3 regions of the Polyangium spumosum genome follow, and region 1 is predicted to be linked to each of the others. Evidence: predicted binding sites of a transcription regulator. Region 1 holds the regulator's gene; each other region holds the start of a gene.
The links. The regulator HrcA, encoded in region 1, represses chaperone genes, less so after heat shock. The targets are predictions, from matches to a motif close to GNTAGCACTCNCCNNNGGNGAGTGCTANC.

Region 1 (7,850 bases):
GCAGTTTGCCTTCGCCGCACTTCTCGCACGCCGTCGGGTCCTCGCGCGTGACCATCACGTGACCGCAGGCGTCGCAGTAAAACGCCGGGATGCGGTGGCCCCACCAGAGCTGGCGCGAGATGCACCAGTCGAGGATGTTCGTCATCCAGTGCTCGTAGGTCTTCGTCCAGTCCTCGGGGATGATCTTCACGTGCCCGTGACGAACGGCGGCGAGCGCAGGGCCGGCGAGGGGTTTCGTTTTGACGAACCACTGCGTGGAGATCATCGGCTCGACGATCGATCCGTTGCGCTCGCTGCGCGGCAAGACGAGCGTGTGGTTCTTCGAGCCCCGCACGAGGCCCTTCTCCTCGAGCGCCTTCTTGACGGCCTTGCGCGCGGCGAAGCGCTCCAGGCCCTTGAACGGGCCGGCGTTCTCGTTGAGCGTGCCGTCCTTGTTCATGATGGAGATCATCTCCAGCTTGTGGCGCTTGCCCGTCTCGTGATCGTTGAAGTCGTGCGCGGGCGTGACCTTCACGGCGCCCGTGCCGAACTTGGGATCCACGAGGATCGCGTCCGTGATGATCGGGACTCTTCGATCGAGGAACGGGTGCTGCAGGAACTTGCCGTGCAGGTGCTTGTAGCGAGGATCGTCGGGATGAACCGCGACGGCGGTGTCGCCGAGCATCGTCTCAGGGCGCGTCGTGGCGACGACGAGCTCGCCTTCTCCACCAGCGATCGGATACGCGAACTCGAAGAGCTCGCCGTTCGCCTCTTCGTTCTCGACCTCGAGGTTCGAGAGCACGGTCTGCGCTTCGCAGTCCCAGTGCACGAGGCGCGTGTCGCGGTAGATGAGCTCCTGCTCGTAGAGACGCACGAACGCCTCGCGCACGGCGCGTGACATGTCGGCGTCCATCGTGAACTTGCTGCGCGGCCAGTCGGGGCTCGCGCCGAGCTCGCGCTGCTGGAGGGCGATACGCCCGCCGCTCTCGTTTTTCCACTGCCAGACGCGCTCGATGAAGGCCTCGCGCCCGAGGTCGTGGCGGCTCTTGCCTTCACGCTTGAGCTGACGCTCGACGACGGTCTGCGTGGCGATGCCCGCGTGATCGATGCCGGGTTGCCAGAGCGTGTTGAACCCGCGCATGCGATGCCAGCGGGTGAGGACGTCCTCGAGCGTGACGAAGAGCGCGTGGCCCATGTGGAGCGACCCCGTGACGTTCGGGGGCGGCATGGGCAGGACGTAGACGGGGCGCGTGTCCGCCGGATCGGGGGTCGCGGCGAAGACGTCGTGCTCGACCCAGTAGGCGTACCAGCGGGGTTCGACGTCCTTCGGCTCGTAAGCTTTCGCGAGTTCGGCAGTGCTCATCGGGGGCAGGCACATTGCCACACCGCGGCAACATGCACGAGGCCCCGACGAACGAGAGGTCGCGAGAAAATGTCGAAGACAGCCGCCTAGAATGCGGTCGCTGAGGAAAACTCAGGGGGGTTTGGGGGGGTTCCCGGACCCCCCCATCGTCACTTCGTCAGCCGCGCGATCTCTTCCTTGATCAGCGTCTCGGCGAGGACGGGGACGACCTCCCACACGACACGCTCGACGACCTCGCGCGAGAGCGCGAGTACGCCTTCGATCTGCGCGGGCGTCAGGCCCATCTCTTCGAGGCGCGCCGCCATCTGACCGCCGTTCACCGCGCCCGCGACGGCAGCGGCGGGGCTGCCGGGTTTGGCCGAGACGTCCGTCTTCGCGAGCGCGGGCTCGGGCTTCTGCGCGGCGCCGGGCATGCCCGGCAGGCCCGCGTTCACGCCGCCCGGGTTGTAGAGCATCGTCTTGGCGCGCTGGGGCGGAGCCGCAGCGGCAGCGACGGGCGTCGGTTTGGCGGCGGCGGCCGGGGTCGGCGCGGCGATCGGCGCGGCGGCGGCCTTCGGGGCCTCGGCCGGCTTGCCGGGCGACGCCAGCATCTTCTTGACCTTGTCGATCATCGCCGTGCTGTCGTACGGCTTGTCGATGTGGTCGTCGGCCTGGGCCGCCGTGCCCTTGGCCGGATCGTAGGGGTTTTGCTTGGACGACAGGAAGAGGACCTGGGTCCCGGGCGAGGCCGCCTTGATCGCCTTGCAGAGTTCGTAACCGTTCAGGGGCGAGAGCGTGCCGTCCGTGATCACGAGGGCAGGTTTCTCGGTCTTGAGCTTCTCCAGGGCGGCGTCGGGCCCATTGGCCGTCACGCAGCGAAACTCGGGACCCGCAAACGTGATCTCGAGGACCTTGCGCATGGTCACGCTGTCGTCGACGGCGAGGATGGTGCTGGCCACGGAACGGTCTCCTCTGGGGTAAAGCGCCGCTGGGGCTGTCTTTCGCGCTATCTTCGGTCTCGCGCGCGCGGCGTGTCAACAAGCCGGATGATTTTTCGCCGCGGGCGCCCATGCGGCGTGAAGTGTCGAGCGCCCACGATCGAACGTTGCTCCGAAGAGCGACGCGAGCATAGCGCAAGCGAGGCCCACGAGGAAAAATCGAGCGGCATATTCATGCGCGGCACGTCATCGTGAGCGCGATCGTTGGTCTGCCTGCCCGCCGTTTTCCCGCATGTCCTCGCGCAACCCGACCCGCTCCCGCTCCCGCGCCGCCTCGCGTGGCGCACCTCGCACCCCGCCCCCCGCCGGTCAGCCGGCGAGCTCGCTCGGTTCGCCCGACGCGACCTGGATCGTCCCGCCGGAGCTCGGAGGTCGCCCGCTCGACGGGGTGGTCCGGACGCTCGGCGCGCTCTCGTGGTCCGACGCGCGAAGGCTCATCGAGACGGGCAAGATCGCCGTCGACGGGACGCAGATGCTCGATTCGACCCGAAAAACACGGGCCGGCGCCGAGATCACGCGGCACCCGCGGGCGCCTTCGCGCAAGGCCGCGCGGCTCGCCGAGCTCGGCGAGGAGCTCGTGGTGCACGTGGATCCCGCCCTCGTCGTGGTGCGAAAGCCCGCGGGGATCTCGACGATCCCGTTCGGAGACGAGTCACCCGAGGAGCGAGAGAAGACGCTCGACGCGCTCGTGCGGGACCTGCTCGCGCGCCGCGACAAGATCCGCGGACGCGCGCCGCTCGGCGTGGTGCACAGGCTCGACAAGGCGACGAGCGGGCTGCTCGTCTTCACGCGGACGCTCGCCGCGAAGAAGAGTTTGTCCCAGCAGTTCCGCGTGCACTCGGTGCGCCGCGTCTACCTCGCGATCGTGCACGGCGACCTCGGCAAGAGGACGTTCCGATCGCGGCTCATCGCCGATCGCGGAGATGGCCTGCGTGGCTCGCTCGACGAGGGACAACGACGCGGAGAGGGGCAACTCGCGGTGACGCACGTCGAGCCGCTCGAACGGCTGCGCGGCGCGACGCTCGTCGCGTGCCGGCTGGAGACGGGACGAACGCATCAGATCCGCATCCACCTCTCCGAGGCGGGACATCCGATCGTCGGGGAGAACGTGTACGTGCGCGACTACGCGGGCCCGCGTATCGACGCGCCGCGTCTCATGTTGCACGCGACGGAGCTCGGCTTCGAGCACCCGCAGACGGGCGAGGAGGTGCTCTTCGAGGAACCTCCGCCCAAGGATTTCGAGGGCGTGCTCGAGAGGTTGCGCGCCTCAGGATGAGCCACGCCGACCGCCGAGCGCTTCGCTCATCGCGGTGGCCGTCGCGTCGACGAGGGGCATGACCTTCGCGTAGTCCATACGCGTCGGGCCGAGGACGCCGATGGTGCCGGCGACGCGGCCGTGCTCGGTGTACGGCGCGACGACGAGGCTGAGATCACCTTCGCCGAGCTCGCCGGCCTCGCTGCCGACGAACACCGTGACCGCGCCCGCGGCGATGACCTTGTCGAGCAGCTTGAGCAGATCCTCGCGCTCGGTGAGGGCGCGGAGCAGCTTCTTCAAGCGCGACGCGTCGGTGTACTCGGGCAGGTCGATGAGCTTGCCCTGGCCCTCGATGACGACGTCGCCGCCGCGGCGGTTCACGTCGGCGGTCGCGCGGCGACCGAGCTCGAAGGCGCGGCGACGCAAGGCGTCGAGGGCGATACGTTCGTCGGCGAGGCGGCGCGCGAAGAGGTCGCGGGCTTCGCCGAGCGAGCGGCCTTCGATGACGTCGGCGAGCAGGTTGTGGATACGCGTGAGCTCCGGCTCGGCGGGGACCTCTTCGATCTGGATGAAGCGGTTCTCGACGGAGCCGTCGGAGAAGACGAGCACGGCGAGGAGCTGGCCGGGGCGCGTGGGGATGAAGCGGAGCTGCGAGAGCGCGCGGAGCTCGGTGCGCGGCGAGGCGATGACCGCCGCCGTGCCGGAGAGCTCGGAGAGGTACCGCCCGGCCTCGCGCATCGGGTCTGTCGCGAGCGCGTAGATCTCGGCGAAACGTTGGCCGAGCTTGGCCTGCTCTTCGGGGCTGTAGGCGCGCGCCTGCACGAGCGTGTCGATGAAGAGGCGCAACGCGCGATCGGTAGGGACGCGGCCCGCGGACGTATGCGGCTGCTTGAGGTAGCCGGCCTCCTCGAGATCGGCGAGCACGTTGCGAACGGAGGCCGCCGAGAGGTCGAGGCCATACTTGCGCGCGAGCGTGCGACTTCCCACCGCGGCGCCGGTCGAGATGAACTCGGTGACGACGGCGAGAAGGATCTTTCGAGAGCGGTTCGTCAGGTCACTCATGATCGCGTCCGTCCCTACGAGCCACCCGGGGTCGTCGTCTCTCTCCCCTGCGCTAGCTTGCTTCGCTTTTTGTAGGCCTGCTGGATGGAGAGGTCAAATCCGACCGACGAATCCAGGGCAAATTCCTCCAGCGGCCTCCGAAGTGCCGGATTCGTGCCCGGTTTTCAGGGGAGGGCCGGAGAACGCGTCCAAGGAGGGCCTTCCTTCGGCGTCGTTTCCACCTCCAACGGAGCGCGCCCTGGATCCTGGCTCTTTGGTGCAGGTTCCCGGACACGCTCGCCCGCTCTGTCGCTATGGTAATCCGCGTGCTTGCCTCCCGTCGCAAGTCGTCCGCCCGACCGGCGGGCGCATTCCTGGTCGTGCTCGTGCTCGCGCTCTCCTTCGCCGTGGCCGGATGCCCTTGTGCCGGCGGCGTGGTGAACGCGAACCCGCAGCTCCGGTGGTGGCTGTTCTCGAACTTCGGCGCGAGCCGGATCTGTCCGGAGATGCTGAAGATAGGCGTCTCGCTGAAGACCGACTCGGCCTCGCCCGCCATCGGCCGCTTCTTCCCGATGACGTGTAACTACACCGTCGACGACGCACGACAAACCGTGGCGGTGAGCTTCTCGGGCACGGGCTACGGCTACATGAACCCGGCCAAGCGTGTCGGGTTCTCGGCGTCGACGACGATCGAGCTGCGGCCCGACTTCGCGATCGCCGACGACGACATCTACGTCTGGGGACGGCTCAACCGCATCATCTCGGGGCCGGATTTCCGGCTCGGGTACATCGAGAACCCCGCGTTCAACATCGCCTCGAACATCCCGCCCTTCGGCACGTTGACGAACTTCTTCGGCAACCAGGTGATGACGGGCGAGCTGACGCGTGGGTTCACGGTCGTGGCCAACGAGGACCGCGGCAACGAGTTCACGCTCGGGATCCTCACGCCGCCGAACAAGCCCATCAAGCCGTTCAAGGTGCAGGACGACGAGAGGTTCACGTTCGCGAACGAGAGCTTGGACATCCACGGCAACGCGCGCGACTACCTCGGGCCCTTCGAGGTCGGATCGGGGCAATCGCTCTACCTGACGATGAGCGTGCAGGGGCCGACGGTCGACGTGATGATCGTCGCCAAGCCGGTCGGCGACATGTGGCGCGAGTCGTACCAGACGGGCAAGCCGCTCGGGCCGGCGCCGGGTCCGGTGCTCGGCGGCGCGCCGCTCGCGCCAGGGCCGGCGCAGACGAAGAAGTTCAACCTCGCGCCGGGGCTCTACTACGTGGTGCTCGACAACACGCAGTACGCAGGGCTCGTGGCCCCGCCGGTGCAGGTCTTGAACCCGCTCTACGATCCGGTCGCGCGCGTGAGTTACGTCGCGCAGGTCGGCGAGTAAAACCGCTCGGATCTCGCGCCCCTCTGCCCGCGTTCGTCGCGGCGGAGGGGCGCGCCGTTCAAGAGACCTTCTTCTGACAGTCGCCGCAGGTGCCGTACATCTCGTGCTTGTGCGAGGTGACGTGGAAGCCGTAGCGGCTCGCGATCTCGTCCTGCAGCGCCTCGATCTTCGGCTCCTCGAACTCGACGATGGTGCCGCAAGCGACGCAGATCAGGTGGTCGTGGTGCGACTTGGCGTCGTCGGCGAGCTCGTAACGACTGAGGCCGTCGCCGAAGCGGCGCTCGGAGGCCACGCCGCACTCGGCGAGCAGCTTGAGCGTGCGGTAGACCGTGGCGTAACCGATGCCCTTGTCGCGCACGCGGACCTCGGTGAGCAGGTCTTCGATCGTCATGTGCGACGCGCCCTCGAAGAAGGTGTCGACGATGAGCCGCCGCTGCGCGGTCGAGCGCAACCCCTTCTTGGCCATGTACGCCTGGAGTCGAGCCCGCAAGCGATCCACGGCGGCTCGGTCCAGGGTCACGGCTTCCTCCCTCACGCTCGCGACCATGGCCTCATTTATCCCGTCCACGTTTCCGGGCGTCAAGTGTCGCTTGGACCGTTTTCCCACGTATGTCCTCGCGTGCTCCCCGACTCCCGCACGCGGTCGAGCGCTCGCACATGCAAAACCGCCATCGCCCCGCCGAGGAGCGAGGCGAGCGGCGCATACGCAGGCGGAAGCACGCCAAACGCCACGGCGATCGCCCCGACGAGCGCAGGGATGACGGCGATGAGGAGGCCAACGCGCGCCTCGAGGCGGGCCCGGTGCGCGATGGCGAGCGCGAGCGCCGCGTCACGCACGTCATCCGAGGCGAGCGCGACGGAGAGGTCTCCCGGCGAAGAGCCCGCCGCGCCGAGCGCGACCGCGACGTCCGCCGCGCCGAGCGCGCCTTCGTCGACGCCAGGATGACCCAGGACCGCGACGGACATGCCCGCGTCGATGAGCCTGCGGACCTCGGCCGCGCGCTCGGTCGGCAGGACCTCGGGGCGGATGTGATCGACGTCGAGCGAGTGGCCGATGGCCTCGCACGTCTCGCGCGCGTCGCCCGACATGATCACAGGCTCGATCTGCGCGTCGAGCAGGTGCTGCACGGCCGCGCGCGCGCCAGGGCGCAAGCCGTCCTGCAGGCCAAGGATGCCGACGAGGCGCGCGCCGACGGCGACGAGGACGACGGTGCGGCCGAGGGCCTCGAGCTCGGCGATGCGTTGCTCGGCCGCGGCGATGGAGATGCGGTTCGCGAGGAGGAGGGCGCGGCTGCCGACGCAGAGGTCCTCGCCGGAGCTCGTCACGGCGGTGACGCCGAGGCCAGGGACATGATGCGCGTTGCGCACGCCGTCGGGGCGCACCGAGCGCGTCACGGCGGCGCGGACGATCGCCGTCGCGATCGGGTGCTCTTCGCCGCGCTCGGCGCCTGCCGCGAGCGAGAGGACGTCGAGCGGCTCGAGCTTGCCGCCCGTGGCTTCGAGCTCCGCGAGCTCGGGCTCGCCGAGGAGGAGCGTGCCACGCGCGCAGAAGACGGCGACGTTGACGCGCGCGGCGCGATCCCAGGCGCCCTCGCTCTTGTAGGCGATGCCGCGGCGCTGGGCGTGCAGGATGCCACGCGCGACGTGCACGCCGGCGACACCCGCGACGAGCGTGGTGGCGAGCGCGGCGTGGGAGGCGACGGCGGTCATCGTGATCTCGACGGCGGAGCGTCCGCCGGCGATGAAGGCCGAGAGCGCGCCGGTCACGAGCGCCGCGAGCGACCAGCGCTCGGCGAGGGCACGCGAGGCCCGCGCGATGGGCGCGAGGGCGTCGGCGCGCCTGC
Region 2 (7,850 bases), on a different contig from region 1:
AGCTTCTTCAGGTCGGCGCGTAACGTCTGCGGCGTGTGGTGACCGCTCACCGTGGCGAGGCGCTGCTCGCGGTTCGGGAAGCTCACCTCCATGAGCAGCGCGCGCAGGTTCGGCTGCTCGTCGAGCACCTGCCACAACCTGTCCGTCGGGCCCGTGTCGCCGCTGTAGGCGATGGCGCCGCCCGGCGCCTCGATCACGAACGCTGCGCTCTCGATCGTGTGGCTCACCATGATCGCGCGCACGTTGCAGCCCGCGAGGGGCACCGGCATCTCCGGCGTGAGCTCGAGGTAGCGGATCGTCGGGTTGTCCGGCGTCGGGATCGTCGCGAAATCGGGCCAGAGCTCGTTGTTGAAGAAGTGCTGCCGCAGGATGCGGATCGTCTCGCGCGTGCCCGCGACGATGAGCGGAGGCGCGCCCATCTGGCAGCGGTTGTCGGCGAGCGTCGCGAGATCGCGGATGTGATCGAGGTGCGCGTGGCTGACGAGGCAACCCTCGAGCTTGAGCTGGCCCTCGACCTCGAGCCCGCTCGTCAAGGAGCCCGCGTCGATCGCCAGGCGCTCGTCGAGGATGAAGGCGCTCGTGCGGTGCTTCGGGGTCTCGCCGCCGTGGCAGCCGATGACGCGGAGATCCACTCGGCTCAGCCTTCCCCGCCGAACTTCTGCGGCATCTCGAGGAACTCGACGAAGTCCTGGAGCCTGCCGACGTCGGCGACCACGATGCCCCCCGGCACCTCGCTCGCGAGGCGCAACCTGCGCAGCCGGAGCATCACGTCCGACGCCGCGACCGCGTCCACGCCGACGTCACGCGCGAGGTCCTCCGCGCGTGTACGGATCAGGATCCCGTCGGCCGTCTTCTCGCCGAACGCCTCCGCGCTCCGCGCCAGCGCGAGCATGATCCGCGCCTTCGGATCGCGGTGCATGAGCACCTCGATGAGCGCGTCCGCGGAGTCGAGCCGCTTCGCGAGCTTCTTGATGAGGCGCATCGCGATCTCGGAGTTGCCCGCGACCATCTTCTCGAGCGTCTTCGCCTCGATCAGCAGGCAGCGCGTCGTCTCCGTGACCGTGGCCGTCGCGCTGCGCGGCTTGCCGTTCAGGATCGCGAGCTCGCCGAGGAACTCGCCCGGGCCGAGCACCGCGATCACGCGCTCTTCGCCGGCGATCAACTTGGTGATGCGGACGGAGCCGGACTGGATCACGTACATCACGTCGCCGGGATCGCCCTCGCGGCACAGTATGTCCCCGGCTGAGAACTCGCGGCCAAACCGGGCGAAGAGCGGGTCCGACATCGTGGGGGGAGTTTACCGCCATACGGCAGGCCGGGTCAAAAACCGGAGGCCCTCCTGCCGAGCCCGCCGAAAAACGAAAGCCCCGGACGTCGAGGACGTCCGAGGCTTCCGTGCTCGGATACGGGGCTCTGGGGCGATCAACCCATGTCGAAGTCGCCCATGCCGCCCATGCCGCCCATGCCGCCCATGCCGCCCATGCCGCCCATGCCGCCCATGCCGCCCATGCCGCCCATGCCGCCGCCGCCGGCTGCGGCCGCGGTTTCCTTCTTGGGCTTGTCGGCGACGAGCGCCTCGGTGGTGAGCATCAGGGCCGCCACGCTGGAGGCGTTGGCGAGCGCGTGGTGCACGACCTTGGCCGGGTCGATGACACCGGCGGCGAAGAGGTCCTCGTAGGTGTCGGTCGCGGCGTTGTAGCCGAACGTGCCCTGCGCGGAGCGGACCTTCTCGACGACGACGCTGCCGTCGATGCCGGCGTTCGTGGAGATCTGACGGATCGGCGCCTCGGCGGACTTGCGCACGATGCGCACGCCGACGTCGCGCTCGTCGCCGAACTTGAGGTTGTCGAGCACCTTCGAGGCGCGGAGCAGCGCGACGCCGCCGCCGACGACGATGCCCTCCTCGACGGCCGCGCGCGTGGCGTGCAGCGCGTCCTCGACGCGGGCCTTCTTCTCCTTCATCTCGACCTCGGTCGCCGCGCCGACGCGCACGACGGCGACGCCGCCCGCGAGCTTCGCGAGGCGCTCCTGGAGCTTCTCGCGATCGTAGTCGCTCGACGTGTCGGCGATCTGCTTGCGGATCGACTCGATGCGGGCCTTGATCGCGGCCTTGTCGCCGGCGCCGTCGACGATGACGGTGTTGTCCTTGTCGATCTCGACGCGGCGGGCCGTGCCGAGGTCACGCAGCGTGGCGGTGTCGAGCTTCTGGCCGAGGTCTTCCATGAAGGCCGTCGCGCCCGTCAGGGTCGCGATGTCCTTCAGCATCTCCTTGCGGCGATCGCCGAAGCCGGGCGCCTTGATGGCGGCGACCTTGAGCGTGCCGCGCAGCTTGTTCACGACGAGCGTCGCGAGCGCCTCGCCCTCGATGTCCTCGGCGATGATGAGGACCTCGCGGCCGTGCTTGACGACCTGCTCGAGGACGGGGAGGAGATCCGCCATCGACGAGATCTTCTTCTCGTTCACGAGGATGAGCGGGTTGTTGAGGACCGTCTTCATCTTCTCGGGATCGGTGACGAAGTACGGCGAGAGGTAGCCGCGGTCGAACTGCATGCCCTCGACCGCGTCGAGCTCGGTCGACATGCGCTTGTTCTCTTCGACCGTGATCACGCCCTCCTTGCCGACCTTCTCCATCGCCTCGGCGAGGATGTTGCCGATCTCCTTGTCGCCGTTGGCGCTGATGGTGGCGACCTGCGCGATCTGCTCCTTGTCCTTGGTCGGGACGGCTTGCTTCTTCAGCTCCTCGAGGATCGCGGCGACGGCGGCGTCGATGCCGCGCTTGAGGTCCATCGGGTTGTGGCCGGCTTCGACGAGGCGGAGGCCCTCGTTGTAGATGGCCTGGGCGAGGACGGTCGCGGTGGTCGTGCCGTCGCCGGCCTTGTCGCTCGTCTTCGAGGCGACCTCGCGGACCATCTGGGCGCCCATGTTCTCGAGCTTCGAGTGCAGCTCGATCTCCTTCGCCACGGTGACGCCGTCCTTCGTGACGACGGGCGAGCCCCAGCTCTTCTCGATGACGACGTTCCGGCCCTTCGGCCCGAGCGTCACCTTCACGGCCTCGGCGAGCGTGTTGACGCCCCGGAGGATCGCGGCGCGCGCGCTACGGCTGTAAATGATCTGCTTCGCGGACATGGATCTTCTTCCCTTTGGGGTTGGTGAGGAGGAGGGCGGGGGCGCGAGGGCTAGCTCGCGGAGCCTTCGCCGCCGGTGACGGCGAGCAGGTCGTCCTCGCGGAGGAGCACGAAGTCCTCGCCGTCGATCTTCACCTCGTTGCCGGCGTACTTGCCGAAGAGGACGACGTCGCCGACCTTGATGTCGAGCGGCCGGAGCTTGCCGTCGCGGAGCAGCTTGCCGTTGCCCACGGCCACCACGCGCCCCTCGATGGGCTTCTCCTTGGCCGAATCCGGGATGATGATCCCACCCTTCGTCTTGGTCTCGCTCTCGAGACGCTTGACCACGATGCGGTCGTGCAGCGGCCTGATCTTCATGATGGCTTCCTCGTCAGTCTGTGTGCTGGGCACCGGCGGGCCGACCCCCCTCGCCCGTGGCTGTTGGCCACGAAGGACGTCGAGCACCAACGCCGCTGGCACTCGGCCATGCCGGTGGCTAAAACCGGCCGGGAAAATAGATCCCCCCTTTCCACCGTCAAGCCCGCCCTGGCCCGACTGGTCGTTTTTCCGAAGGCGCGCGCACGTCCAGGGAGGGCGCCGGAGATCCGTTTTTGACGGTCGCGGCGGACGCCGATGCACCACCCGGGTCCAAATTGAACGGAATTCCCGAACGATCTCGCGACGTTCCGAACATACGCGAAGAAGTGCTTGACAGGGCCGACGGGTCGGCTAATTTGCGCGGCCCGTGGACGACGGAGCGACTGCTCCGGTGCTCCGCCGGTCCCTTGGCCCCCCAGGCCTTTGGGAAAGCCGGTCCTTGGGGGATCGTCTAATGGCAGGACGACGGTTTCTGGCACCGTCTATCAAGGTTCGAATCCTTGTCCCCCAGCCCGAAGTCGGCTAAGAAGTGTCGCCGACGGATTTGAAAACTGGTCCCATCGTCTAGCGGTTAGGACACCGGCCTCTCACGTCGGTAACGCGGGTTCAATTCCCGCTGGGATCGCCAGCTCAATCCAAAAAACGAAAACGGCACCTTCGGGTGCCGTTTTTCGTTTTGTACGCTCGGACCATGAAGGCGCTCCAGTGCAAAGGCGACGGCGTCGCGCTCGCCGAGGTCCCCGATCCCGAGCCCACGCCGGGCGAGGTCGTCGTTGATGTCCGGTCGGCCGGCATCTGCAATACCGACCTGGAGCTCGCCCGCGGATACATGGGCTTCCGCGGCGTGCTCGGGCACGAGGTCCTCGGCGTGCACGCAGGCAAGCGGGTCGTGATGGAGATCAACTGCGCCTGCGGGCGCTGCGCGACCTGCCGCGCGGGCGGGCGCAACCATTGCCCCACGCGCACCGTGCTCGGCATCCTCGGCCGCGACGGCGGGATCGCCGAGGCCGTGCGGATCCCCGAGGAGAACCTGCATTTCTTGCCAGATTCGATCCCCGACGAGAGCGCCGCCTTCATCGAGCCGCTCGCCGCCGCGCTGCACGCCTTCGACGAGGCCGCGCCGAGGCCGGGCGACCGCGTCTGCCTGCTCGGCGACGGCAAGCTCGGCCTGCTCACGGGGCTCGCCCTCGCCGCGCGGCGCGGGGATCTCGGCCGCGCCGTCGCCGTGGGCCGACACCGGGACAAACTCGCGATCCTGGAGGCCGCGGGGCTCGACGTCGCGCTCGAATCCGGTTTTTCCGAGGCGGCTTTTGATATCGTCGTGGAGGCGACGGGGCACCCCTCGGGGCTCGCCCGCGCGCTCGCCCTCGTGAAGCCCCGCGGGACGATCGTCCTGAAGAGCACGTATGCAGGGGTCGCGAACGTGGACCTCGCGCCGGCCGTGATCCACGAGATCAAGATCGTCGGCTCGCGTTGCGGCGATTTCCAGCGCGCCATCGACGTGCTCGCGCGAGGCCAGGTCGACCCGCGACCCCTCATCTGCGCGCGGTATCCGCTCGCCGACGCCGAGCGCGCGTTCTCGCGCGCGGCCGAGCCGGGCGCCTTGAAGGTCCTCGTCGTCCCCTGAATCAGGCCGACACGAGCACGACCTTCGTCACCTCCGGCGGCGCGCCGATCCGCGCCGGCGGGCCCGCCGTGCCGAAGCCGCGGTTCACCCAGAGCCGCGAACCCTCACGCTCGTAGAGCCCCGCGACGTATCCATGAGGCAGGACGACCTTGCCCGGCTGCAATACACCGAGGTTGACCTGCCCGCCGTGCGTGTGCCCGGAGAGCTGCAAGGCCACCTGGCCCGCGGCCTCCGGGAAAAACACGGGGTTGTGACAAAGAAGGACACGCGGAAGGTCCTTCGGCACCTTCGTGATCGCGGCGCCGAGATCCGGCCCCATCCCGCGGCCCCGGCGCCGCGCCCACACGTCCTCCACGCCGAGCAGCGCGAGCCCGTCCTTTTCGTCGCCGATCACGAGGCCGTCATTCCGCAAGACCCGCGCGCCGGCCGCCGTGAGCGCCGAGACGACGTCGTCGATCCCCGCATACCAGTCGTGATTGCCCGGGATCGCCACGACGCCGTCCTTCGCGAGCGGCGCGAGCCTCCGGACGAGGCGCCCGAGCATCTCGGCGTACCTCGCGTCGTTGTCGACGAGATCCCCCGTGAGCACGACCCGATCGGGCCGCGCCTTGCGCACGAGCTCCTCGGCCGCGCGCATCTCGGCCTCGCCGACGAACGTGCCGAAATGAATGTCTGAGAGCTGGACGAGGGTATACCCGTCGAGGCGCCTCGAGAGGCCCGGGATGCGGACGGGCACCTCCTCGATCACGTAATCGTGTCGCCCGAAGAGCAGGCCATAAAAAGAGCTGCCCGAGCCCACGAACAGCGCCGATCCCGTGACGGCCTGGCCAAGAAAAACCCTGCGCGTGGGGAGCTGCGCGGGGGGCGGCGTGGGCTCCGGGGGCGCCGACGTCCTGGCCTCGGGCGCGGGCGCCGCGGGCGCGTTCGCGACGCCGAGCGCGGGCGCGGGCGTGGGCGCGGGCTTCACGCGTGACGCGAGCCACTGGAAAGGCAAGGCCCCGAGCTTCACGAGGTCCACGAGCAGGAGCAACCCCGTGCTGATCAGCAGGGCGAGCAGCAGCGTGAAGGCGACCTCGCCGAGCGGGCGCAGGCCGAGGGCGCGCGCGGCGATCATCGACGCGATGGCGCCGAAGACCACGGCGAGGCCGATACGTTCGGCCTTGACGCCGAGCCCGAACGTTCGCTTGACCCGGCGGCCGACGTACAGGCCCGCCCCGATCAGGACGAGCGTGACGATCACGAAAAAGAAGCCGATCCTCATACGCTCCCGTGCCCTCGACCGCGGAGCGTAGCGCACGCAAAGCGCCCACGCCCGAGCGGGCGCTCAGCGCGCCGAGCGAACGCAACGAAAGCCGCCGCCCGCGAAGCGATAATGCGGCTCGAATCGGGTGCGGGAGTAGGTCTTCAGCGATTGCGCGCCGAAGAGCCAGGAGCCGCCGCGCATCACGTAGAGCGGGTGGCGCGGCTTCGCGGTGTTCTTCGGGTTGCGCGAGGGGCCGTCCATGTAAAACGCCGGATCGTCGACGTCCTCGCACCACTCCCAGACGTTGCCGGCCATGTCGAGGACGCCGTACGGCGACGCGCCCTCGGGGTAGGAGCCGACGGGCGCCGTGCCGCGATGTCTTCCGCCGTAATGGGCGCGCGTCGGCGTCGGCTCGGCCTTGCCCCAGGGGTACCTTCGGCCGTCCGTCCCGCGCGCGGCCTTCTCCCATTCGGCCTCCGTGGGCAAACGCTTGCCGGCCCACGCGGCATACGCGCAGGCGTCGTCCCACGAGACGTTCACCACGGGGTGATCCTCGAGCCCGCGCGGCACGGCGCCGCGCGCCCAGTGCGCGAGGAAGCGGCCGCCGCTCTCGTCGGCCGGCGTGTATCCGGTGACCTGGACGAAGAGCGCGAATTGCCGGTTCGTGACGGGCGTGCGGTCGACGTAATACGCGTCGAGGAAGACCTCGCGGCGATCGGGGCCCATGAGAAAGGTCCCCGCGGGCACGAGCACGGCCTCGGCGCCGTCCGTGTCACGAAGGACCGTCGCGAGCGGGGGAACCGAGGTGTTCGACGGGCGCAAGGCGACGGATCCGGGCGCGGGCTCGTCGACGGCGACGAGCAGGCGCGCGCGGAACTCCGCGCAGGTCTGCGGCCGCTCCCCGGGGTTTTTCGCAAGCGCGGAGAGCACGAGCTCCTCGAGCGCGGGCGGGATCTCGACGCGATGGCGCGAGGGCGGCGAGGGCTCCGTCTGGACGTGCGCCATCATGAGCGCGAAATGGTTGTCCTCGGGGAAGGGCGGCCGGCCGGCCGCGAGCTCGTAGAGCGTGACGCCGAGCGAGTAGATGTCGGAGCGATGATCGGCCGTCTTGTCGCCCTTGACCTGCTCGGGCGACATGTACCGGCAGGTGCCGAGCAACGCGCCGCTGACGGTGTACGTCGTGCCCTCGAGGATCCGCGCGATGCCGAAATCGACGACCTTGGGGACGAGCTCGCCGCCGGGCCCCCGCATGACGAGCACGTTGTCGGGCTTGAGGTCCCGATGCACGATGCCCTGCCGGTGCGCCGCGTCCATCGCGTCGAGCACGGCGGCGAAGATCTCGCGGACCTCCTCGAAGGGCATGCGGCCGCGCCATTTCACGAGGTGATGCGCGAGGGTCTGGCCCTCGACGTGCTCCATCACGATGCCGAGCAGGTGATCGTGCTCGATGAGGTCGAAGACGGAGACGACGTGCGGATGCGAGAACGTGCGCAGGACG
Region 3 (7,850 bases), on a different contig from region 1:
GCGCCCTCGTCGATCATCGTCGTCCCGAGGATGTCGGCCGGCATCATGTCGGGCGTGAACTGGATGCGCGAGAACTGCAGCTCCAGCGCCTGCGCCATCGTCCGGACCAGCATCGTCTTGCCGAGCCCCGGCACGCCTTCGAGCAGCGCGTGGGAGCCGGCCAGCATGCACGTGAGCACGCCGTCGACGACCTCGCGGTTGCCGACGATGACCTTCCCCACCTCCTCGCGCAGCCCGCCGATGCTCTTCTGAAAATCGGCGACCTCGGCGCGCGCGAGATCCTTGTTCTTCTCGGCCATCTCTTCCCCTGTCGTTCTACTTGGAAAAACCAATCGTGCCCGCCCGCGCCGCTCACTCCCTCGGTCGAATGAGCTGGAAATAGCGGTGCACGTAGAATCGGTACCCGTCGGGCACCTTTTCCTTGTTGATTTGCTCCTCGGCGACGGTCTTGTACTGCGTGAAGACCTTCTTGTAGCCGCCGCCCCGGAAGCCCTTCTCGGCCGCCGCGAGGATCACCTCGCTGTTCGACGGGCCCTCCCCCGTGTCGAGCCCCTGGGCCTGCACGTCCTGCGTCCCCATCTTGGGATCGGTGCGTTTTCCGGCGACGTTGCCGTCGTGCCCCGAGCCAACGCCCTTGCCGCCCGGATCCGTGCCCTGGCCGCCCTGGCCCTGCTGATCGCCCTGGCCTTGCCCCTGGCCTTCCCCCTGGCCTTCGCCCTGCCCCTGCCCGCCCCCTTGTGACAGGACGAGCATCTTCTTGCCGCCCGGGCCAATCACCCACTGTTTGCCCTGACCACCGGGCTGCTGGCCGCCGTTCTGGCCGTTCTGGCCGTCCTGGCCTTCGCCTTCCTGGCCGTCTTGACCGTCCTGGCCCTCCTGGCCCTGGCCTTGCTGGCCCTGGCCCTGCTGCGGCTGGCCCGAGCCTCCACGCGCGCGTTTGCCGAAGCGCATCATGCGCTTCATGCGCTGCTTGCCCGATTGCCCCTGCTGCCGGAGCATTTCGCGCAGCTCTTCGAGGCGCTGCCGGAGCTCTTCCTTCTCCTTCTCGGACATCTCCTCCTGCTGCATGCGGTTGATGTCCTCGGCCGCTTGTTCGAGATCCTCGGCCGACGCGCCGAGCTCGCGCATCAGATCCTCGGCGGCCTTCGCGAGCGCCCGATCGAGCTTGTCGAGCTGCCGCCCGAGGCGCTCCTGCTTCTCCGCCTCGCGATCGAGCCTCTCGAGCTCGCGCTCCTTCTTCTTGAGGAGCCGCTCCTCCTGCTCGTCCTGCGGACCCGCGTCCTGCTCGTTTTTCTTCTGCTTCTTCTTGAGCAGCTCCTCGCGGGCCTCGGCGCGCTTCTCGTTGATCGCCGCGAGCGCGTCCTTCTGCCGCTCGGAGGCCTTCTTCAGCGCGTCCCGAAGCCGCTCGAGCGACTTCTTGTCGGGCTTCTTCTTGCCGTCACGCAGCCGCTCCGCGAGGTCCTTCAGGTCCTTCTTCGCCTTCTCGAGGTCCTTCTTCTTCAGCGACTCGCCGACGGGCTTCGAGAGCTCGCTCGACTCGAGATCCTTGCCCATCTGCTCGAGCGCCTCTTCGAGCGCCTTCCGATCGGCCTCGGCGCCCTTCAAGAGATCACGCTCGATGGCCTCCATCTTGCGGAAGGCCTCCGTGCGATCGAGGCGCTTGTTCGCGATGTCCTCGACGAGCTGGTTGAACCGCTCGATCGCGGCCTGCACCTCGGGCGTCTGATCCTTCTTCGCGAGCTCCTTCGCGGCCTCGCGGAAGAGCTCGAGGTCGTCGTCCGAGAGCGCGACCGCGTCGATCGTGCGGAGCTGCGGCGGCGCTTCCTTGATGAGCGTGGGGATCTCGAGCAGCGCGACCGCGAAGGCGCCGAGGCCCACGAGCGCCGCCGCGAAGTAGTCCGAAGGAAAACGGATCGGCGCGGCCTTGCTCGGCTTCAGCTCCCGCGTGTTCTCGCACGCGTCGTCGATGGCCACCTCCATGAGCGGCGTACGCTCGGAGGTGGGGAGCGCGTCGAAGGCGAGCGCGTTCGTGAGCCGGTCGAAGAGGCCGTGATGGCGATCGAGCGCGATCGTCCCGGCCCGCGGCGGGAGCCTGCGGAGGAGCCCCACGAGCGCGACGGCGACGACGCCCGCCGCAGCGCCGATCAGGATCTGGCGCGCGCGCTGCTCGGAGAGGTGGTCGGGGAACAACTTGCGGCACGCGAGGGTGCCCGCGACGACGGCAAACGCCAGCGTGAGCGCGTTCGGCAGGTAACGCACGGCCCGCGCGACGCGGAGCCGAAACGAGACGATCGCGGCGGCGCGGCGGATGCGAGAGAGCCCTTGGGTACGGTGATCGCTCACGGTAGAAGTCGCTCCGATCGCCCCGGGAGGACCGATCGCCGGGAGGTGAGGGGCGTCATTGTAGCTGTTGACGTTTCGGGCGCCCGTAAGTTCCTGCGGGGGGAACGCGCCGCGCAGCGCGATCTTACGCGCGCCGCGCCGGGAGGATTCCCCCGGAGCGAAAGCACGTTCGGGGCGCCCCCCTACCCGCCTCCAGGAAGCTCGCGACACCCGCAGGCACAAACGACGAAGGGCGCCGCAGACGAAGACCGCCCGCCGCGCCCTCACCGAGGACCGCCGCTTCTCAGCTCGATCGACGCGCCGCCGCGCGCGGCTTCTTCGCCGTCGCCTTCCGCCCCGCCGTCGCCTTCGCCTTCGTCGTGGCCTTCTTCGCCGCCGGCGCCTTGGCCGCGCCGCCGCCCGCCGCCTTCTTCGTGGCCTTCTTCGCGGGCGCCGCCGCCTTCTTCGTGGCCTTCTTCGTGGCCTTCGCCGGGGCCTTTCCGGCCTTCTTCGCGGCCGCCTTCTTCGCCGGCTTCTTCGTGGCCTTCTTCGTCGCCTTCTTCGCGGCGCGCGCGGGCTTCGGCGGGGCCGCCTCTTCTTCCGCGGCGAGCTCCTCGTCGAGCTCGACCTCGTCGAGCGCCCGACGCGGCGGCATCTCCTTGCCGTACTTCGCCAGGAGCTCGCGGATCTTCTCGTCGAGCTTGGCGAACTCGAAGGGCTTGTCGAGCCAACCGTCGGCGAAGAGCGGCGAGGTCATCGCGTTCATGCTCTCGCCGATGCCCGTGAGCATCAGGACCGGCGTGTTCGCGAGGGCCCCGCCCGCGGCGTTCGGAGCCTTCACGAGCTTCGCGACCTCCCAGCCGCTCATCTGCGGCATCATCACGTCGAGCATCACGAGCTCGGGGTGATGCTGCTGGATCAGGCGCCACGCGGTCTCGCCGTCGGCGGCATCGTGGACGTGAAAGCCGAGGGTCCGGAGATGGCGAGCCACCAGGCTCAGCATGGCGGGCTCGTCCTCGGCGACGACGACGGTGAGAGGCTTCGTGCTGGTGCTGGCGGACGACATCGTGTCGGGATGAGAGTACGCGGAAGGGTGGAAGGTCAAGGCCTACATGCGCCCGGCACTTTCGCCGCATCACCTCGGCAGGCCCGGCGCAAGGCGCCGCCGCCCCCAAGCGGCGAGGACACCTGGACATTCCCGACGCCGTCGTAAAGTCCTGCCCGTACGCGAAGGCGCGCCCTCGGGGATCGCCGGACGAACTTCGCCACGACGTACCTCGTTCCCCCGCCCGCCGGCTCCTGCGATCATGCAGCCGCGCCATGACCACCACCCAGGACCTCGCCGCCGTGAGCGGCGCCACGGGATTCATCGGATCAGCCGTCGTACGCGAGCTGCTCGACCAGGGCCGCCGTGTGCGCGCGCTCGTCGAGCCCGGAGCGAGCCCGAAGAACCTCGAGGGTTTGCCCGCGGAGCGCGTCGAGCGCGTGGAGGTCGACGTCTGCGACGCGGCCGGGATGCGCAAGGCGCTCGAAGGCGCGAGCGCGTTTTACCACCTCGCGGCCATCTACAAGGTGTGGATGCCCGATCCCACGCCGATCCACCGCGTCAACATCGAGGGCACGTTGACCTCGTTGCTCGCCGCCCGCGACGTGGGCGTGCGCCGCGTGATCTACACCTCGTCGATCGCGGCGGTCGGCTTGAAGGACGACGGCACGCCCGCCGACGAGTCGACGCCGTGGAACCTCTGGGACCTCGCGAACGACTACATCGCCTCGAAATACCACGCCGAGCGCGTCGTCACGCGCCTCGCCGAGGCGGGCTTGCCCGTGGTGATCGTGAACCCCGCGTTCCCCTTCGGCCCGCGCGACATCGGGCCCACGCCGACCGGCGGCATCATCCTCTCGTTCCTGCGAGGGAAGATGCCCGGCGTGGGCAAAGGCGGGTTCTGCGCGGTCGACGTGGACGACGTCGCGATCGCGCACGTCGCCGCCGAGACCCGCGGGCGCATCGGCGAGCGGTACATCCTCGGCAACCACAACGTCACGTTCCGCGCGTTCCTCGAGCTCGTCGCCGAGGTCTCCGGCAAGAAGCCGCCGCGGCTGCCGATCCCCGCCGGCCTCGCGCGCGCCATGGCCTTCGGCCTCGAGTCCTGGGCCGATCACGTGAGCCACACGCCGCCGATCGCCACCTACAGGAGCGTCCGCTACATGCAGCACCACGCCTACTACGACGGCTCGAAGGCCCGGCGCGAGCTCGGTTTGCCCGTGACGCCCCTCCGGACCTCGGTCGAGCGCGCGATCGAGTACTTCCGGGCGAACGGGATGGTTTGAGCCCCAACGGATGAGGAGGATCAGGCCGCCCGAGCGAGGGTGATCTTGTCGGACTGGCCGGCCGCGTAGAAGGAGCGCAGCGCGCGGCGCATGCGGTCGAAGTGGCCGCGGCGGGCGAAGCTCTCCTCGAGCCTGCCGGCGAAGCGCGCGGCGAGATCGTTGGCGAGGCGGTACCGATCGCCGCGCTCGGTGCCCGGCGGGTGGAGGTACACCACGGCCTCGAAGAGGCGCGCCCGGATGCGCGCCGCGCGCGCCGGATCGAAGCGCCGCGCGGCGAGCGGGCCGTGCACGAGCAGGACGTACTTGTCGACCTCGGCCTGGAGCTCGAGCTCGAGCTGCGTCGCCGGCAGCTCGCGCCGCGCGCGCTCGGCGAGGTACAGGAAATGGCTCACGCCCTCGACGACCTGGCAGAGCAGGTCGAAGGGCGGGCTCTTTGGCTCGAGCGCCGCGCGCGGCAGGTGGAGCGCGAGCGAGACGCCGTCCTCGTCTTCCCGCACGAAGAGCACCTCGCGCCCCGCCTCGTCCGCCTCGTCCGCCTCGTCGATGGGCTGGATGAAATCCTCGACCGGCGGCGCCTCCGGGATGCCGTACGTGTGGCAGAGCTCTGCCTGGATCCGCGCAGGGAGCGAGGGCGCCATCAGTGGACGCCCTCCTTTCCGCGCTGCGGCACGAGCCCGCGGGCGCCGAGCTCCTCCGCGATCTTCGACGAGCCCGTCTCGAGCCAGCGCTCGTAGAGCTTGATCAGCCCACGCTGGCCCTGCGCGCCCTTCGCGATCGCGCCGTCGGCCACCTCGTTCAGGACGGCCACGAATTGCTCGAATCGGTCGGCGAGCTCGGTGAGGACGTCGTGGGTCGCGCGCTGGCCCGGCGCGCGCAGCATGGCCGAGGCGTTGTCGTACGCGGCCCGGCCGACGCGGATCACGTAGCCGCGATTGATCCCGCGCAGCTCGACGTGGCCGCCGAAGAAGCCGACCCCGTAGAGCACGCCGTCGCCGAGCGCGCGCAGGCGCTTGAAGCGCGTGACCCCGGAGGCCTCGAGCGCGTCGTGGAGCTGGAAGGCGAGGGGTCGGGAAAATGCCGACTCGTTCTCCTCGCTGGGGTGCGCATAGTCACACAGAACACCGACGAGATAATGAGACGCCGCCGCGGAGGCCTCGATCTTCCGCGAGCGCAGCGCATCACCGACGGCGCTCATGAAGTAGTCGGATATACTGAGAGAGATCGCAATGCTGGTTGTACGGCTCACGGGGCACCTCGTCCTGGACGGGGCGCCTCGGGACCGGGATCCAGCAGGCGCCACGCGCCCGGTTGAACAACTCGTCCTCGAAAGACCGGAGAGTGGGGCTTCGCGGTCGGCTTTCGACCGGACGCGGGCCCCATGAACGGAATCTACCGCAGGGGGCGCTCGGCGCCCAGCACACGGCGGACGGTTTTACGAGGGATTCCGAGGATTTGTGGCCACCCCGGGGGGCGGCTGCCAACGATCGGCCCAGCCGAGAATTTCAGCCGCTTGACAGCCGAACGACCATGACTATCTTCCGCGCCGTTCGTTAGCACTCACCCCCCGTGAGTGCTAACAATCGAAAAACCGCAAGCTCATCGGGCATGTGGCGGGGGCGCCCAAGCACGAACGCGCGCTCGCGCCTGCCCATTGCGAATGGGATCTGGTGGCCGCCGGCCACCCCCGGAGGGTTTCACGATGGCGACGAAGATCAGGCCTCTGCAGGACCGCGTGATCGTCAAGCGACTCAAGGAAGAAGAGAGGACCAAGGGCGGGCTCTACATCCCGGACTCCGCCAAGGAGAAGCCCGTGGAGGGCACGGTCCTCGCCGTGGGCAATGGCAAGGTCCTCGAGGACGGCACCGTCCGCAAGCTCGACGTGAAGGAAGGCGACCGCGTCCTCTTCGGAAAGTACTCGGGGACCGAGGTGAAGCTCGACGGGGAAGAGCACCTCATCCTGCGCGAGGACGACATCCTGGGCGTGATCGAGGCGTGACGCGGGCCGTGGCCCCCTGAATCTGGAGATATCGAGATGGCAGCCAAAGAGATCATCTACAACGAGTCCGCGCGCAGCATGATCCTCGCGGGCGTCAACGCCCTCGCCGACGCGGTGAAGGTCACCCTCGGCCCGAAGGGTCGCAACGTCGTGATCGAGAAGAGCTTCGGCTCGCCCACCGTGACCAAGGACGGCGTCACGGTCGCGAAGGAGATCGAGCTCGAGAACCGCTTCGAGAACATGGGCGCGCAGATGGTGCGCGAGGTGGCCTCGAAGACGAGCGACATCGCGGGCGACGGCACGACGACGGCGACGGTGCTCGCCCAGGCGATCTACCGCGAGGGCTCCAAGCTCGTCGCGGCGGGCCACAACCCGATGGAGATCAAGCGCGGCATCGACAAGGCGGTCGAGGCCATCGTGACGCACCTGAAGAGCGTCGCGAAGCTCACGCAGGACGCGAAGGAGATCGCGCAGGTCGGCACGATCAGCGCGAACGGCGACCTGACGATCGGCAAGCTCCTCGCCGACGCGATGGAGAAGGTCGGCAAGGAAGGCGTCATCACGGTCGAGGAGGCGAAGAGCGCCGACACGACGCTCGACGTGGTCGAGGGCATGCAGTTCGACCGCGGCTACCTCAGCCCGTACTTCGTGACGGACGCCGAGGCGATGAAGACCGTGATGGAGGACTGCTACATCCTCATCTCGGAGAAGAAGATCTCCAACATGAAGGACCTCCTCCCGGTCCTCGAGGCGATCGCGAAGCAGCAGAAGAACCTGCTCATCATCGCCGAGGACGTCGAGGGCGAGGCGCTCGCGACGCTCGTCGTGAACAAGCTCCGCGGCACGCTGCACTGCGCCGCCGTCAAGGCGCCGGGCTTCGGTGATCGCCGCAAGGAGATGCTGAAGGACATCGCGGTCCTGACCGACGGTCAGGTGATCGCGGAGGAGCTCGGCCTCAAGCTCGAGAACGTCACGATCTCGGATCTCGGCCGCGCCAAGACCATCCTCATCGACAAGGACAACACGACGATCGTCGGCGGTCAGGGCAAGAAGGACAAGATCAAGGCGCGCCAGCAGGAGATCCGCGCCCAGATCGAGCACACGACGAGCGACTACGACCGCGAGAAGCTCCAGGAGCGCCTCGCGAAGCTCGTCGGCGGCGTGGCGGTGATCAAGGTCGGCGCCGCGACCGAGACCGAGA

Region 2: groES (co-chaperone GroES) is a predicted target of HrcA. The motif match lies at 3,577-3,605, and genes of this name have one in related genera.
Region 3: groES (co-chaperone GroES) is a predicted target of HrcA. The motif match lies at 6,203-6,231, and genes of this name have one in related genera.

What each region holds. Positions count from the first base shown of each region.
Region 1 is NZ_WJIE01000003.1:769,308-777,157, reverse strand. Features, by position in the region: gene GF068_RS13210 (valine--tRNA ligase) at 1-1,342, opposite strand, end outside; gene GF068_RS13205 (response regulator) at 1,492-2,280, opposite strand; gene GF068_RS13200 (RluA family pseudouridine synthase) at 2,552-3,595, shown strand; gene hrcA (heat-inducible transcriptional repressor HrcA) at 3,587-4,636, opposite strand; gene GF068_RS13190 (hypothetical protein) at 4,942-6,006, shown strand; gene GF068_RS13185 (Fur family transcriptional regulator) at 6,065-6,520, opposite strand; gene GF068_RS13180 (HAD-IC family P-type ATPase) at 6,586-7,850, opposite strand, start outside.
Region 2 is NZ_WJIE01000020.1:90,369-98,218, reverse strand. Features, by position in the region: gene GF068_RS38435 (MBL fold metallo-hydrolase) at 1-632, opposite strand, end outside; gene GF068_RS38430 (Crp/Fnr family transcriptional regulator) at 638-1,285, opposite strand; gene groL (chaperonin GroEL) at 1,423-3,126, opposite strand; gene groES (co-chaperone GroES) at 3,177-3,482, opposite strand; tRNA gene GF068_RS38415 (tRNA-Gln) at 3,923-3,993, shown strand; tRNA gene GF068_RS38410 (tRNA-Glu) at 4,036-4,110, shown strand; gene GF068_RS38405 (alcohol dehydrogenase catalytic domain-containing protein) at 4,174-5,109, shown strand; gene GF068_RS38400 (metallophosphoesterase) at 5,111-6,370, opposite strand; gene GF068_RS38395 (bifunctional serine/threonine-protein kinase/formylglycine-generating enzyme family protein) at 6,434-7,850, opposite strand, start outside.
Region 3 is NZ_WJIE01000002.1:550,034-557,883, forward strand. Features, by position in the region: gene GF068_RS08185 (AAA family ATPase) at 1-299, opposite strand, end outside; gene GF068_RS08190 (hypothetical protein) at 352-2,343, opposite strand; gene GF068_RS08195 (response regulator transcription factor) at 2,627-3,388, opposite strand; gene GF068_RS08200 (NAD-dependent epimerase/dehydratase family protein) at 3,643-4,653, shown strand; gene GF068_RS08205 (hypothetical protein) at 4,674-5,291, opposite strand; gene GF068_RS08210 (hypothetical protein) at 5,291-5,848, opposite strand; gene groES (co-chaperone GroES) at 6,353-6,649, shown strand; gene groL (chaperonin GroEL) at 6,686-7,850, shown strand, end outside.